Regions from separate parts of the Neorhizobium sp. P12A genome, predicted to be linked through region 4. Evidence: predicted binding sites of a transcription regulator. Region 4 holds the regulator's gene; each other region holds the start of a gene.
What was found. The regulator LexA, encoded in region 4, represses DNA repair genes until DNA is damaged. The targets are predictions, from matches to a motif close to TGTTCNNNNTGTGTTCNG.
Positions count from the first base shown of each region.

Region 1: DTW90_RS09865 (PA0069 family radical SAM protein) is a predicted target of LexA. The motif match lies at 1,373-1,390, and genes of this name have one in related genera.
Region 2: dnaE (DNA polymerase III subunit alpha) is a predicted target of LexA. The motif match lies at 2,330-2,347, and genes of this name have one in related genera.
Region 3: DTW90_RS01045 (UvrD-helicase domain-containing protein) is a predicted target of LexA. The motif match lies at 2,509-2,526, and genes of this name have one in related genera.

Region 1 is NZ_QOVX01000002.1:789,235-793,445, reverse strand. Features, by position in the region: gene DTW90_RS09880 (4-(cytidine 5'-diphospho)-2-C-methyl-D-erythritol kinase) at 1-249, shown strand, start outside; gene moaB (molybdenum cofactor biosynthesis protein B) at 249-797, shown strand; gene DTW90_RS09870 (glycosyltransferase) at 800-1,318, opposite strand; gene DTW90_RS09865 (PA0069 family radical SAM protein) at 1,460-2,617, shown strand; gene DTW90_RS09860 (ribonuclease HII) at 2,732-3,406, shown strand; gene DTW90_RS09850 (F0F1 ATP synthase subunit B) at 3,699-4,190, opposite strand; gene DTW90_RS09845 (F0F1 ATP synthase subunit B) at 4,193-4,211, opposite strand, start outside.
Region 2 is NZ_QOVX01000004.1:347,752-351,962, reverse strand. Features, by position in the region: gene dnaE (DNA polymerase III subunit alpha) at 1-2,106, opposite strand, end outside; gene DTW90_RS16040 (hypothetical protein) at 2,462-3,049, shown strand; gene DTW90_RS16035 (ABC transporter ATP-binding protein) at 3,075-3,758, opposite strand; gene DTW90_RS16030 (lipoprotein-releasing ABC transporter permease subunit) at 3,774-4,211, opposite strand, start outside.
Region 3 is NZ_QOVX01000001.1:217,618-221,828, forward strand. Features, by position in the region: gene DTW90_RS01030 (AraC family transcriptional regulator) at 1-779, opposite strand, end outside; gene DTW90_RS01035 (DUF2000 family protein) at 834-1,241, shown strand; gene DTW90_RS01040 (OmpA family protein) at 1,565-2,233, opposite strand; gene DTW90_RS01045 (UvrD-helicase domain-containing protein) at 2,579-4,211, shown strand, end outside.
Region 4 is NZ_QOVX01000010.1:94,693-98,903, reverse strand. Features, by position in the region: gene kdsA (3-deoxy-8-phosphooctulonate synthase) at 47-892, opposite strand; gene DTW90_RS24050 (VOC family protein) at 889-1,776, opposite strand; gene lexA (transcriptional repressor LexA) at 1,997-2,716, shown strand; gene DTW90_RS24040 (ComEC/Rec2 family competence protein) at 2,697-4,211, opposite strand, start outside.

The sequences.
Region 1 (4,211 bases), on a different contig from region 4:
CTCGACGTGGTTGGCAGCTTGCGCAACGACCTTGAGGCGCCGGCAAGGACGCTTTGTGCCGACATTGCCGCCATCTCCCGGATGCTCAGCGAATCAGGCGCGCTGCTGACGCGCATGTCGGGATCCGGCGCCACCTGCTTTGGGATATTTGCGGGTCGCGCGCGGGCGGAAACCGCGGCGGAATTGCTTCACAGGCAGAAGCCGGGCTGGTATTTCCAGGCGACGGAGACGATTTCAGGAGACGAATGATGGCAAATACAAATGAATCGCGCGCCTTCATTCCTGTCGGCATCGCAGTGCTGACAGTTTCGGATACCCGGACCCTGGCCGATGACAAATCCGGCGATACACTCGTCGCGCGCATCGGAGAGGCCGGCCATCGTCTCGCAGCCCGCGCCATCGTCCCCGATGACAAGGTGCGGATCAGGACGCAGGTCGAGGCCTGGACACTGGATGATTCGGTCGATGTGGTGATCACCACTGGCGGAACCGGCTTCACCGGTCGCGATGTCACGCCAGAGGCGCTGGAGCCTCTGTTCGAGAAGCGCATGGACGGCTTCTCGGAGGTTTTCCATCGTATTTCCTATGACAAGATCGGTACGGCCACCATCCAGTCCCGTGCGACCGGCGGCGTTGCCAACGCCACCTTCATCTTCGTGCTGCCCGGCTCTCCCGGTGCCTGCAAGGACGCCTGGGACGGCATCCTTAAGGCGCAGCTCGACTACCGGCACATGCCCTGCAATTTCGTGGAGATCATGCCGCGGCTCGACGAGCACCTGAAACGCGGCGGCAGCTGACCCTATCTCGCGGCCCGGGCAACCCAGGATGGGATCATCTCGCTCGACAGCCTGCGCGCCTTTTGTCCCTTGGTGAATTCCGCAAGCCGCATTCCTGTTTTCGCGGTCGCGATCGCTTGACGCTTGGAGACCAGAAATCCGAGTTCCAGCGGCGGTCGCGCGCGGCCCATTCGCTTCAGGAACGGCCGGCGATAGCCGCGCGAAGCCGTGAACCGGGCGGGCACCTTGTTCAGCGATACGTATTCGGCAATCTCGTCGATCCAGCCGGCCTGAGGCCGTGCGCCCGGCTCGACCAGAAGCAGCCATTCGCCGCGGGCAGAGTGCAGGATGTCCTTGATATCCCACTCAGAATAAAAGCGGCAGCCGGCTGCGTCGGCCACCCGCTCGGTGCCGTCGCCAGAGCCATGATCCAGCACGACGACGTCGCAGACGAGGCCCTCTACCGCGCCCGCCACAAGGGCTGCCAATGTCTGCGCCAGCTCGGGTTCCTGATCCTGGCATTCGATAATGACTGTCAACATTGCCTGTTTATAGAGCGTTGCCCAATTAATTGCCAGCGGCGGATTTCCGCTTTTTGTTCTTGCATTGTTCTCGTTTTCTCGATAGGAATTTAATCAAGGTCGAAACGGGATGCAACAGCATCCGCCGCCTTGGAGCTATCGATGAACCCACAGTCCCTCGCGGGGCAGGCTGCATTTGCACCTGCCAACACGGCAGACGTTGCCGACGCCATGATCGCAGCGGCGGGCCTCAGGATCGAGGTCGATCGCAGGCGCGGTCGCGGCGCCGGCCTGAACCCAACCGGCCGCTTCGAGCCCTCGCAGCGCGAGAGCTTCGATGACGGGTGGCAGACGCTGGAAGACCTCCCGCCCTTCAAGACGGAAGTGCAGGTGGAAAAGCCGCGTACGGCGATCACGCGCAACACCTCTCCGGATATTTCCTTCGACCGCTCGATCAATCCCTATCGCGGCTGCGAGCATGGCTGCATCTATTGCTTCGCGCGGCCGACGCACGCCTATATGGGGCTCTCCGCTGGCCTCGATTTCGAGGCGAAGCTGTTTGCCAAGCCGGATGTGCCGAAGCTCTTGGAGCGCGAGCTTGCCAAGCCCGGCTACAAGCCGAAGGTGATCGCCATCGGCACCAATACCGATCCCTATCAGCCGATCGAGAAGGAATGGCAGGTGATGCGCCAGATCCTCGAAGTGCTGAACAGGGCCAATCATCCGGTCTCGATCGTCACCAAGTCGGCCCTCATAATCCGCGACATCGACATCCTGCAGGAGATGGCGGCGAAGAACATCGCGCGCGTGGCGCTATCGATTACGACGCTCGACCGCAAGATGGCGAGGACGATGGAGCCACGCGCGGCGACGCCGACACGACGGCTGCAGGCGATCAAGGCGCTGTCTGAGGCGGGCATTCCGACCTCGGTGTTGGCAGCGCCGATGATCCCCGCGCTGAACGACCATGAGCTGGAGCGCATCCTCGAATCGGCCAAGGCAGCTGGCGCGCTGGAAGCCGGGTATGTGATGCTGCGGCTGCCGCTGGAAGTGAGCCCGCTTTTCCGCGACTGGCTGCTGCAGAACTATCCCGACCGCTACCGGCACGTGATGTCGCTGGTCCGCTCCATGCGCGGCGGCAAGGATTATGACGCTGAGTTCGGCAAGCGCATGAAAGGTGCGGGCCCCTATGCCTGGCAGATCAGCCGGCGCTTCGAATTGGCCGTGAAGCGGCTGGGGCTGACCCGCCGCAGCATCCATCTGCGCGACGATCTCTTCGTGCCGCCCAATGGCAGCGGCGTGCAGCTTTCGCTGCTCTGACAATCTTCAAGTTTCGCGGGTAGTTCCAATCCCTGCCCGCGATATAGCCCCCGGACCGCCGCCCTGATGCCGGGGGCTTGCAGGAGATCGGGCTGGCGTGCGAGGGTCCGCCGCATGACACGTCGCACGCCACCCGATTCTCCTCTGCTTTTCGAGGACGTTCCTCTCGTTCCGGATTTCACGCTGGAACTCTCCGCGCGCAAGGCCGGGCACTGGCCTGTCGCGGGTGCTGACGAGGCCGGGCGCGGGCCGCTGGCCGGTCCTGTAGTCGCTGCTGCAGTCATCCTCGATCCCGACTGCATTCCCGACGGCCTGAACGATTCGAAGCAGCTTTCGGCACAGCGACGCGAAGAGCTGTTCGAAGTGATCATTCAGACGGCAACGGTCGCGATCGCCTCGTCCAGCTCCACCCGCATCGACGAAACGGATATCCGCAAGGCAAGCCTCGACGCCATGCGCCGCGCCGTGATCGGCCTCTCACTGCCGGCAAGCTACGTGCTGACCGACGGGCTCGACGTTCCACCAGGCCTTCCCTGCCCGGGCAAGGCCGTCGTCAAAGGCGATGCGCGCTCGCTCTCCATCGCCGCCGCCTCGATCGTCGCCAAGGTCACGCGTGACCGGATGATGACGCGGGCGCATCTGGTCTTCCCGGCCTACGGCTTTGCCGCGCATGCCGGCTATGGCACCGCGCAACACCGGCGTGGCATCGAGGAACACGGGCCCTGCTCGCTTCATCGCATGAGTTTTAGGCCGTTACGCAAGGATGGTGCGGGCGTGGTGGAGGAGTAAGGGTCGCAGGCAAAGGTGCCTGCAATTCCCCCCTCTGCCCTGCCGGGCATCTCCCCCACAGGTGGGGAGATTACAAGTGGCTTGGGATTTCCCTCTTTCAACCGTTTCGATGTGCAGAAATGCCAATTGTTTGGGGAAGCCCGTGCGCCCAGCCAATCTCCCCACCTGTGGGGCAGATGCCCGGCAGGGCAGAGGGGGTTGGCACGACGCAAGCTTTTCGGAATAGCTGCACCCCCAAAAACAAAAAACCCCGCCGAAGCGGGGCCTTTCAAAATCATCAGATGCGAGCTGCTTAGTTCAGGCGGCTCTTCACTTCGCCGACGGCGTTCTGGAAGAGCTGCGACTGAACACCGCCATCTGCCTTCTTGGCGATAACCGAGCCTGCAGCAGCGATCGCGAGGTCAACGGCAGCGGAACGAACCGCCTTCATTGCGTCAACTTCAGCCTGCTTGATCTTGGCTTCCGAAAGCGCCGTGCGGTTGGCAACGAATTCTTCCGTCTTCTTCCGTGCTTCGGCCGTCAGCATCTCTGCCTCGCGCTCGGCGGCGGCAACGATATGGGCGGCTTCGGCTTCGGCTTCCTTGCGCTTGCGCTGGTATTCGGCCAGCAGGTGCTGGGCTTCTTCGCGCAGACGCTTGGCTTCCGCCAGCTCGTTACGGATTTGATCAGCGCGGTCGTCAAGCGACTTCGCCATCATGCCCGGAACCTTGAGGTAGACCATCAGGCCCAGGAAGATGATGAGGGCGACGAATGCAAAGAAAGTTTCGTCAAAACCGAATTCCATGATCAACCCTCCCGCTTGGCG
Region 2 (4,211 bases), on a different contig from region 4:
GATAACGCCCTGTGTTTCCTTGAGCAGATGGTCGATCGTCGGATGGATCGACTCTAGTTCTTCCTCGCCATGCTTGCGGGCGTTGTAGGTCGGGATATTCTCCATCGGGCCCGGGCGATAGAGCGCCACCAGCGCGATAATGTCCTCGATGCAGTCGGGGCGCATGCCGATCAGCGCCTTGCGCATGCCCGCACTTTCCACCTGGAACACGCCGACCGTCTCGCCGCGCGAGAGCATGTCGTAAGTGGGCTTGTCATCCAGCGGGATCGCCGCCAGATCGACCTTGATGCCGCGCTTGGCGACGAAATCGACCGCGACCTTGAGGACAGTCAGCGTCTTCAGGCCGAGGAAGTCGAACTTGACGAGGCCGGCCTGTTCGACCCACTTCATGTTGAACTGCGTGACCGGCATGTCGGAGCGCGGATCGCGGTACATCGGCACCAGCTTCGACAAGGGCCTGTCGCCGATGACGATGCCGGCGGCGTGGGTCGAAGCGTGGCGGTAGAGACCCTCGATCTTCTGGGCGATATCGAGCAAGCGGGCGACGACCGGCTCCTTGTCCGCCTCTTCCTGCAGTTTCGGCTCCTCCTCGATCGCCTTGGACAGCGGTGTCGGGTTGGCCGGATTGTTCGGCACCAGCTTGCAAATCTTGTCGACCTGGCCATAGGGCATTTCGAGCACGCGGCCGACGTCGCGAAGGGCGGCGCGCGCCTGAAGCGAACCGAAGGTGATGATCTGGGCCACCTGTTCGCGGCCGTATTTCTGCTGGACGTAGCGGATCACCTCTTCGCGGCGGTCCTGGCAGAAGTCGATATCGAAGTCCGGCATCGAGACGCGTTCCGGATTGAGGAAGCGTTCGAAGAGCAGCGAGAAACGCAACGGATCGACGTCGGTGATCGTCAGCGCATAGGCAACCAGCGAGCCCGCACCGGAGCCGCGGCCGGGGCCAACGGGGATATCATGCTGCTTGGCCCATTTGATGAAGTCTGCAACGATCAGGAAGTAGCCCGGGAACTTCATGCGCTCGATGACACTGAGCTCGAATTCCAGCCGTTCCCGGTAATCTTTCTCCTCGTAACCCGCCGACATGCCGAGCGTTGCAAGCCGCATGTCCAGGCCTTCGACCGCCTGGCGGCGAAGCTCGCCCGACTCGGCACGCTCTGCCTCCTCCGGGTCGTCGGTGGCGCCGGTAAAGCGCGGCAGGATCGGCTTGCGGGTCTTCAGGACGAAGGAGCAGCGCCGGGCGATCTCGACCGTGTTCTCCAGCGCCTCGGGCAGATCTGCAAAGAGCTTGGCCATGTCGGCGCGGCTCTTCAGATAATGATCCGGCGTCAGGCGAAAGCGGCTGTCATCCGAGACGATGGCGTTGTGCGCAACCGCCATCAGGGCATCATGCGCATCGTAATCGTCGCGGGTCGGGAAAAAGGCTTCGTTAGTCGCTACCAGCGGCAGGTCATGTTCATAGGCAAGGCCGATCATGCGCTGCTCGTGGCGGCGGTCGTAGGTGCCGTGCCGCTGCAACTCGACATACAGCCGGTCGCCGAACAGGCGCTTCAGCTGCATCAGCCGCGCCAAAGCCTGGGGCGCGTGCCCTTCCTTCAGCGCCATGTCGATCGGGCCGCCTAGCGACCCGGTCAAGGCGATCAAGCCGCCAGTCCCGATCTCCTCCAGCCAGGAGGCGCAGATGTGGACGGCCTGGGTACCCTCGCCGCCGAGATAGGCACGGCTGACGAGATCCACGAGACGCTCATAGCCCGCGTCGGTGGCAGCCAGAAGCACGATCGACGGCAGTTTGGCGAGCGCCTGCTGGCCGTTGCGCTTTTCGCCCTCTGCGGCGTCCTCCATATCGATCGACACCTGGCAGCCGATAATCGGCTGCAAGCCCTCGTCCATCGCCTTCTGGGAGAATTCCAGCGCGATGAAAAGATTGTTGGTGTCGGTAATGGCAATCGCCGGCTGGCTGTCGCTGGCGACCTTGGCAAGAATCTTCTTGAGCGGCAAAGCGCCCTCAAGAAGCGAATAGGCGGAATGGACGCGCAGATGCACAAACTCGGGAGCTTCTCCCAACGGCGCGCCTAATACGCTGCCCCCTGTCGTATCCGCCATGATATGCCTTTCCAAATGCCCGAGTCTTTCGCGCATATTTTCGGCATAGCTGGCGGCAAAGTCCAGTCGTGCTTACGTGGATCAGCCATGCATTACCGCGGGCCGATCCCCAAAATTACATCGCCATCATGATGAGGGAAAAACTGGCGACGAACATGACGATGGAGGTGAATGCTGCAATGTCTCGAATGATCTCGGTCATCTGTGCTCTCCTTACTCGTTATGTTTCTTTTTTGTTCTATTTCTGTTCGAGAGTCAACGGCAGTTTCGACGAATTTGTCGCGATATCTTTTAAAGTCTTCGACTATGGTTAAAACGGCCGGACACCATCCTGATCCGGGGAGCGCCAATCGAAATGAGAAATCTTATCCCGGCTATTCTTTTGTTCCTTCTGACCGGCGGGGTCGCCGCCGCCGAGGATATCGCGCCCGAGCACATCATCGACGCCACCACGGGCGATTGGGACAAGGACGGCAAGACCGATATGGCGATGCTCGTCGGCCCGAAGGAACAGGGCGACGATATCGCGATCTATATCTACCTGCGCGACAAGGATCACGACCTGTTGAAACTGGTCACGACGGCGCCGGCGAAAGTCTGGGGCAATGCAAGCCTCGACGGCATGTTCGGCCAGGACCCTGCGATCAAGGGCATGCCGAACGGCTCGATCGCCGTTCATTCGGAAAATAGCGGCGTCGGTCGCGACCGCTGGGACCAGACGCTGACGCTCGCCTATCGCAACGGCGCCTTCGTCGTCGCCGGCTACACCTATAACTACTATGACACGCTGGACCCTGATCACAACGGTTCCTGCGACTACAACGTTCTGACAGGCAAGGTAACGAAGGACGGCAAGGACAGTAAGGCTGATCCGAAGACGATCAAGATCGAGGACTGGGACGATCAGGTCGGGCAAACGGGCTGCGGCATCAAGCAGGACTGACGCCTCACACCCGGCAATCCGATCCTCACATTTCCACGACCTTCCCGTCGCTCAGCGTCACGCGGCGGTCCATTCGGGCCGCGAGTTCGTGATTGTGTGTCGCGATCATGGCAGCCAGACCGGACTGACGAACCAGTGCTTCCAGCGCGTCGAAAACGTAATGGGCCGTTGCCGGGTCGAGATTGCCCGTCGGTTCATCTGCCAGCAACACAAGCGGCGCATTGGCAACCGCGCGGGCGATCGCTACGCGCTGCTGCTCACCACCGGACAGTTCGGCCGGACGGTGATCGCCGCGATGACCGATGCGCATATAGTCCAGCAAAGCACTGGCGCGCTCGCGGGCTTCCTTGCGGGAGAGTCCGGCGATCATCTGCGGCATCATGATGTTCTCGGCTGCCGAAAATTCCGGCAGGAGATGGTGGAACTGGTAGACGAAACCAATATCGCTGCGGCGCATCGCCGTGCGGCGATCGTCGGACAGCCCGTTGCAGGCATTGCCGTTCAGGACGACGTCGCCGCCATCGGGATGCTCGAGCAAGCCGGCGACATGCAGAAGCGTCGATTTGCCTGTGCCTGACGGCGCAACGAGCGCGACGATCTCGCCCCTATGCAGCGAGAAATTCGCGCCCTTCAGGATGGAGAGCCTCGTTTCGCCTTGCCCGTAGTGACGCTCGATGCCCGATAGTTCGAGAACGACATGTCGTTTCATGGAATGAAGCAACCCTTATTCGTAGCGGAGAGCCTGCACCGGATCGAGCCGTGAGGCACGCCAGGCCGGAAAGATGGTGGCGAGGAAGGACAGTGTCAGCGCCATGACGACGACGGTGATCGTCTCGCTCAAATCCATTTCCGCCGGCAGTGTGCTGAGGAAATAGAGCTGCGGGTCAAACAGGACAGTGCCTGAGATCCAGGAGAAGAACTGGCGGATCGATTCGATATTGACGCAGACGAGAACGCCGAGCAGCACGCCCGCCAAGGTGCCGACGATGCCGATCGCAGCCCCGGTCATGAAGAAGATGCGCATGATCGAACCCGACGTCGCGCCCATCGTGCGAAGGATAGCGATGTCGCTGCCCTTGTCCTTTACGAGCATGATCAGGCCGGAAATGATGTTCAGCGCCGCGACGAGAACGATCAGCGTCAGGATCATGAACATCACGTT
Region 3 (4,211 bases), on a different contig from region 4:
TGGTCGGCAAAGCCCGTGGCAGCGGCAACCTCCGCCAGCGGCTCGCCATCGGCAATCATCGCCTTTGCCCACTGCAGGCGGCGCATCAGCAGGAAGCGGTGCGGGCTTGTGGCGAAAGCAGCGCGGAAATGGCGAGAAAGGGCAAATCGGTCAAGGCCGGTGACCTCTTCCAGCTCCTTCGAGCCGACGCCGCGCAGCACATGAGCTTCGAGATAGTCTCGCGCCGCCCGCGCCTGATTCCACGCGACGGCGCCGAGCGGCCTTTGCAACTGCTTGGCGTGGACAGCAAGACCTGATCCCAGCCGGACGATGAAATCATCAAGGAACAGTTCGTCTAGCGTCTGTTCGAGATCCGTAAGCGCGCTCATCAGGAGCGACGCCAGCGGCCCGTCCTCGATGATGGGATCGTCGACAAAAGGCAAGCTGGCGCCCGCCTGCTCCAGCCCCTCAAGCAGCCGCTGCGGCTCCATGTAGAGCATGCGGTACAGCAGGCCGTCATCCGTAGCCGCGCCGCCGTCATGCAGCTCGCCCGGATGCAGCACGATAACCCGGCCTGGCACGCTGTAGCGCCGCTCGCCCCTATAGGCGAAGGTCTGCACGCCGCGCATCGTCACCCCAAGGCCATAGGTGTCGTGGCGGTGCAGCCCGAAGGCATTACCCCTGAACTGCGCCTGGATGCGCTCGATACCGGGATTGGTGGGCGCCGCGACGATCCGGTCGCGCTCGGCCGGCACGCACGAACGTTCAAGACCTCTAAGTATCTGCCCGGATACATCGATCACTCTTCTATCTCCCGAATCCGCCCCCTTGGCACCGCATGAAAGAGACCATCCATGTTTGATACCAAAATCGCGATCGTTCTGCGAAACAATCTTGCGTCATGGCAAAAGCTGAACGTCACCGCCTTCCTGACATCAGGTATCGTCGGGCAATATCCCGATATCATCGGCGAGCCCTATCGCGACCGGGCGGGCAATATCTACAATGCGCTATCGGTCCAGCCGATCATCGTGCTGTCCGCCGATGAAGAAACGATCGCAGCGGTCCATCGCCGGTCCCTTGAACGCGAAGTGGCAGCCTCCGTCTTCATCGAGGAAATGTTTGCGACGGGCCATGATGCGGCAAACCGCGCGGTCTTTTCGGAATTCGCGCCGGAGGACGCCAAGGTCGTCGGCATTGCGCTACGGGCGGACAAGAAGCTTGTCGACAAGATCGTCAAGGGGGCGAAGATGCATGAGTGAGGGGTGAGGTTTGTGCCGCGCATCCCGCGGTATATGACGGATGGGAACCCCTCATCCGCCCTTCGGGCACCTTCTCCCCAAGCGGAGAAGACGGATGCCGCTGCACCCAAATCACTCCTATTTCGACCGCTGAGATCTGCGAAGCGTCGGCGCTTGTATCTTCTCCCCGAGGAGAGAAGGTCCCGGCAGGGGGATGAGGGGTTCCCACGCAAGCAAGAAGCCCCTCGTCGCGCCGAACCAACCGGCCCTGCGCTTACGCTTCGGGCGTTCGGCGCTGCAATCGATTCACTGGATCGATTGCTCCGGCTACGCCGGACCGCGCCTCACCCATTCTGCGTGAGCGGCGAGATCTGGATCTCGACACGGCGGTTCTGGGCGCGGCCGGCTTCGGTCGCATTGGTGGCAACAGGCTGCGACGGGCCGAAGCCGACGGCCGAGACGCGACGCTGGTCGATGCCCTGGCTGCCGAGATAGCCGGCGACCGAGATGGCGCGGCGCTGCGACAGGTCCTGGTTATGCTGCAGGCTGCCGGTCGAATCCGTGTGGCCGTTGACGTCGATCAGCGACTTGTTGAACTTGCGCAGCACGATCGCGACCGAGTTCAGCGTCGGATAGAATTCCGGCTTCACCGCATCCTGGTCGGTATCGAAGGTGATCGCCGAAGGCATGTTGAGGATGATGCGGTCGCCGACGCGGGTGACGGAGACGCCCGTACCCTGCAGTTGCTGGCGCAGCTCGGCTTCCTGCTGGTCCATGTAGCTGCCGATCGAGCCGCCTGCCAGCGCACCGATGCCGGCGCCGATCAGGGCTGCATTGCGCCGTCCGACCGGCGACCCGCCGACCGCGAGACCAGCAAGGGCACCCAGGCCGGCACCGATCGCAGCGCCGCCTGCCGTATTGGAGACCTTCTGCTGCCCCGTATAGGGATCGGTCGTCGTGCAGGCGCTCAGATAGGTGGCGCAAATGGCTACAAGGACAAGTTTCTTGATCATGGAATCGCTGGTCTCCCCGAATTTGATGTCGAGACCAATATTAAGGAATAAGGCAATATGATGATGAGGCGTTTTCAAGCACTTGGCTCAAGACGCAATTCTTGGCGACCGCTTCCTTAAAGACACAAACGGCACCGATTTCGTTGCCATACACACCGAGCCCCATCCCCTCGCTCGCCCCGGATATTAACGCCACGGCCCAATGCGCGCGCGGCCGCTGAAAATCGGCGCAATGACACTGCGATGCGCGCAATCCAGCATCTCTCTCACATAAATGTGCCCTTTTTGTTCTTATTATCAGCCGTTCCTTTTGCCTTTCGGGGCCGAATCACTACATTGAGCCGCATGACGACCGGATACGACGATATTCCCTTCTTCGATGAAGAGCCCGCCCCGCGCAAACCGCCTGCAGCGGCGGGCGCTCCGCCCGTTGCCGGCGGCATCGCCGCCCGGGCGATGGCCGCGCGCGATAGCGGGCGCCGGCCGGACTACCTCGCCGGCCTCAATCCCGAACAGACGGAAGCCGTCGAGACGCTGGAAGGCCCGGTTCTCGTGCTCGCCGGCGCCGGCACCGGCAAGACGCGCGTGCTGACCACGCGCATCGCCCATATCCTGTCGACCAACCGCGCCTTCCCCAGCCAGATCCTCGCCGTCACCTTCACCAACAAGGCGGCGCGCGAGATGAAGGAGCGCATTGCGCTTCTCGTCGGCGGCGCGGTCGAGGGCATGCCGTGGCTCGGCACCTTCCACTCGATCGGCGTCAAGCTTCTGCGCCGGCACGGAGAGCTGGTCGGCCTCTCCTCCAGCTTCACCATTCTCGATACCGACGACGTCGTACGGCTGATCAAGCAGATCATCCAGGCCGAGGGTCTGGACGACAAGCGCTGGCCGGCCAAGCAGTTCGCCGGCATGATCGACACCTGGAAGAACAAGGGCCTGCTGCCGGCAGACATTCCGGAGGGCGACGCCCGCGCCTTTGCAAACGGCCGCGGCCGCGAACTCTATGCGGCCTATCAGAACCGGCTGAAGACGCTGAACGCCTGCGATTTCGGCGATCTGCTGCTGCACCCGATCGCGATGTTCCGCCAGAACCCGGATATCCTGAAGGACTATCATCAGCGTTTCCGCTATATCCTCGTCGACGAGTATCAGGACACCAACACGGCGCAGTACATGTGGCTGCGGCTGCTCGCCCAGCGGCCGAAGGGCGAGCCGCAGAACGTCTGCTGCGTCGGCGATGACGACCAGTCGATCTATGGCTGGCGCGGCGCCGAAGTCGACAACATCCTGCGCTTCGAGAAGGATTTCCCCGGCGCCAAGGTGATCAAGCTGGAGCGCAACTACCGCTCGACCGAGCATATCCTCGGAGCGGCCGCCCATCTGATCGCCCATAACGAAGGACGCCTCGGAAAGACGCTCTTCACCGACCGCAGCGATCCAGACGACACCAAGGTTCAGGTGCATGCCTCCTGGGATTCAGAGGAAGAAGCCCGCGCTATCGGCGAAGAGATCGAGGCGCTGCAGCGCGGCGATTCATCCGGCAAGAAGCACAATCTCAACGACATGGCGATCCTTGTGCGCGCTTCCTTCCAGATGCGCGAATTCGAAGACCGCTTCGTCACGCTTGGCCTGAACTACCGCGTCATCGGCGGCCCGCGCTTCTATGAGCGGCTCGAAATCCGCGATGCGATGGCCTATTTCCGGCTCGTCTGCCAGCCGGCCGACGATCTGGCTTTCGAGCGCATCATCAACACGCCGAAGCGCGGCCTCGGCGACACCGCCGTCCGCTCGCTGCACGACTATGCCCGCGCCCGCGACATCCCGATGCTGGCGGCTGCCGCCGAGATGGTCGAGACCGACGAGATGAAGCCGAAGCCGCGCAAGGCGCTTTTCGACGTCGTCATGTCCTTCCGCCGCTGGCAGGGCCTTCTTGAGAATACACCGCATACCGAACTGGCCGAGACCATCCTCGACGAGT
Region 4 (4,211 bases):
CCGCCTAACCCAAGATCATGTCAGCCTTTTGAAGCGGCCGAAAGAATCAGGATTTGGCGATGGCGTCGAAGGCCAGAAGCTTCTCAAGAAGCCGCGGCATGTCCTTCAGATGCACCATGTTCGGGCCGTCGGACGGCGCATGGTCCGGATCCTCATGGGTTTCGATGAAGACGCCCGCGACGCCGACAGCGACAGCCGCACGCGCCAGCGTTTCCACGAATTCACGCTGGCCGCCAGTCGAACCGCCCTGCCCGCCCGGCTGCTGGACCGAATGCGTTGCGTCGAAAATGACCGGCGCGCCCATGGCCGCCATGATCGGCAGCGAGCGCATGTCGGAAACGAGGGTATTGTAGCCGAAGGAGGCGCCGCGCTCGCACAGAAGCACGTTCGGATTGCCGCTGTCATTCAGCTTGGCAAGCACATTCTTCATGTCCCAGGGCGCAAGGAACTGGCCCTTCTTGACGTTGATCACACGGCCAGTCTTGGCGGCCGCGATCAGGAGATCGGTCTGGCGCGAGAGGAAGGCCGGGATCTGCAGCACGTCGACGACCTTTCCGACAATCGCGCACTGCTCTTCCGTGTGAACGTCAGTCAGGACAGGAAAGCCAAATTCCTTCTTGAGATCGGCGAAGACTTCCAGAGACTTCTCAAGCCCCATGCCACGCTGGCCGGAAAGCGAGGTGCGGTTGGCCTTGTCGAAAGACGATTTGTAGACGAGCCCGATACCAAGCTTGGCACAAAGCTCCTTCAGCACGCCCGCAATCATGAAGGCATGGTCGCGGCTCTCCATCTGACAGGGGCCAGCGATCAGCGACAGCTTGCCGCTGTTTGAAAACGTGACTTTCGATGCGCCTTCGCCGGCGACGACTGCGGAATTGGTCGGATTGCTCATTGTGTCTCCTCGAAGGCAAACAGGGCGCCCTGCCCGGGTGCTGCCCTTACCAAGATACGGTGGTTCTTATGCGTGTAGCTCACGCCGTTACCAGCCAAATGCGCCGCTGTCACGGAAAGATCGCGCGTGCGGAATAGGATTGCCCCCGCACGCAGCCCGGAATCATAGGAGGGAACGGGAAGATCGTAGAACGCTTCCATACCCTGCGGCGTCAGCACCGCGATGCGGGCGTTTGCCGCTTCGATCATCAGGCCGAAGGATTGCTGCGTGATTTTCGGACCGTTTGCGACCTTGTCGAAAAATTCGGCGAAGGCAGCCGGCTCCGGCGTCGATAGCGCCACCTCTATCAACCCGACAGCACCGTTCGCATGCCTCTCGAGAGCATCGCGATCGGTTGGGAACGGATTGATGCGCTCGCAGCAGAAAGAAAAGAAATCAGGGGAGCGCAGATCGGCGGCAAACGCCAACCGGAAGCCGGCGGTCGATTTCGAACCGTCCGGCATCTGCATCGGTCGCGTGAACTCCAGCATTCGGCCGGCAGATATGGCATGGGCGCGCAGCCGTTCATCGTCTGCTGCCGCGTCCGGGGTTCCGAAGACCACGGCAGAAAAACCGTCCTCGCCCTGACGGAACCTGTATGCTTGATCACGAGCGGTAAAGACATTCCCCTCAAGCGTCGCGCTCTCGCATTCCTCTCTGCTCGCAACACCCAGCGGCTCCAGATAAGTCTTGTCCGCGAGGAAGATGCAGGCATTCTCGGTGCCAAAGGGATGCCGGGCATCGGCCGCAACTGTAAAGCCGAGCTTGCCCAGTCTTTCGCGCGCCGACGCGATCTTGAAGGTCGGAAGGACCAGGTGGTCGAGCGGATACGGCAATGGCTTCATCGAATTATCCCCTTACCCTGCCGATGGTTTGCACCTTTCGGTCAAGCAATTCAAGCGGGATGGTAGACCGAACAAGCGTCAAAACGGCGCCCACCCAGCTAAACATTAGAGAAAGTTTGCTCTTTCGCGGAAACTTCACGAAAATTTAGGGACTTGCGGAACACATATGGAACATATAGTGTCTGTTCTGTATTTGTTTCACATATCGGGGTCGATGACGATGTTGACACGCAAGCAGCAGGAACTGCTTCTATTCATTCATGAGCGGATGAAGGAATCCGGCGTTCCACCGTCATTCGACGAGATGAAAGATGCGCTGGATCTCGCCTCCAAATCAGGCATTCACCGGCTGATTACAGCTCTTGAGGAGCGCGGTTTCATTCGCCGCCTCCCGAACCGAGCGCGTGCGCTCGAAGTGATCAAATTGCCCGAAGCATATAACCCTCCTTCGCAGATACGCCGGGGCTTTTCGCCCAGTGTCATCGAGGGGAGCCTTGGAAAACCGCAGCCCGTTGCGGCAGCTCCAACGAAGCCGGCTAATGATGATTCGGGCAACTCGGTTTCCGTGCCTGTCATGGGGCGAATCGCTGCCGGTGTGCCGATTTCCGCTATTCAGAACAATACCCACGACATCGTCGTTCCTGCCGATATGCTGAGCTCCGGCGAGCACTATGCGCTGGAAGTCAAAGGCGATTCGATGATCGAGGCGGGCATTTTCGACGGCGATACGGTCATCATCCGAAACGTGACGACCGCCAATCCCGGAGATATCGTCGTCGCTCTCGTCGATGACGAAGAAGCCACGCTCAAGCGCTTCCGCCGCAAGGGCGCTTCGATTGCGCTCGAAGCAGCAAACCCGGCTTACGAAACCCGCATTTTCGGACCGGATCGCGTCAAGGTGCAGGGCAAACTGGTAGGGCTCATCCGTCGCTATCACTGAGCGATGATATGTCCCGGCTCGTGACAAAGGTGTTGGAGCGCCAATCATAAGCCCGGTGGCGGTTCCAGGCGCGTTGAACGCCTTGAAACGCGGTTATTATTTCGGGTTTTTCGGATGCCAGATCGATCTCGACCGAGCCGGAGCGCCTGAGGGTCGCGCCGGTGAACAACTGTGCACCAGAACGGCAGATGTTGAGACGCAGCCGCACCGGTATCACGACAAGGTCGGCAATATCGCAGGCCGGGCCGAGATAGGCGGCGTTATCGATCGTCAGCAGGATCCTTCCATTGTCCAGGATTGCGGCGCACCAATCCTTGCGGTGGCAGGCAAATCCTCCTTCGGGAACGGTATCCAGAGCGGCTGCCATGGCATCGCGCAGGATTTTCTGCTGATTGAAATCCAGCCTGAGAGGCGGCCCTGTTTTGGCCTTGCGGGTTGGTGTCGTATCGTCCGCAGGCAGCATTTTCGGCGGTTGCTGATCGAAGAGCGCAAGCGCTTGCTGCCACTGTCCGAAAATAAAGTCTGGCGGCCGCTCGCGATTGGGTTCGAGCTTTCCGTTGCGTAGCAGAGCGACGAGTTCGCCGTCCTCGGAGATCAGGACTTCCGTCTTGGGAGTCTCAGGTGTCAGAGCGGCGATTGCGATCGATGCCGCAATCAAGACGGCACCGGCATGGCGCAACTTCGTTCTTAGCATCGTCATCAGCAAAAAGCCGGCAACGATGGTTGGAAAGAGCCAGAGCGGTAGCCGGGCAAATGGAATATTGCCGCCCCACGCGGCAACCGTCTTGGCGATGGCGGTTACGGCGTCGAGCCCCACGCCTGTCACCTGCCAGGGATAATAGTCGAGCCCGAAGGGCATGAGCAGCACGGCGAGCATCCCGACTGGCATGACCACGAAGGACACGACGGGCATGGCGGCGAGATTGGCAACAAGACCATATGTCGCCAGGCGGTGAAAATGCTCGATCGAGAAGATAGCCGTCGACAGGCCGCCGACGAAGGATGTCGATGCAATACCCCCGAAGAAGCGAAACACCACAGCCAGCGGGCTGAATATCCGTAGCCTCAGCAGCCCTCCCTCACGGCTTGGCCGCCGCTGCCAGAGCGAATAGCCAGAGACGAGGGCAAGCGTTGCGGCAAAAGACATCTGGAAGCTCGGGCCAAGTGCCTCGGAGGGCGACAATATCAGAATCGCGATTGCCGAGAGGGCCACGTTCCTTAGACTGAGCGAGGGCCTGTCGAACAGGACGGCGACCAGCATGATCGCCATCATCACGAAGGCGCGCTCTGCCGAGACACCGAAGCCGGAAATCATATAGTAGGCCGTCACCGTCACCAGCGCCCCGAAAGCTGCAATCTTCTTGGTGGGCCATGCTTGTGCGGCGCCGGGAAAGAGACTGAAGAGATAGCGCAGGCCGACATAGAAGATGCCGGCCGACAGCGCCATGTTGAGGCCTGAAATGGCAATGATGTCGGCGAGGCCAGAGACACGCAG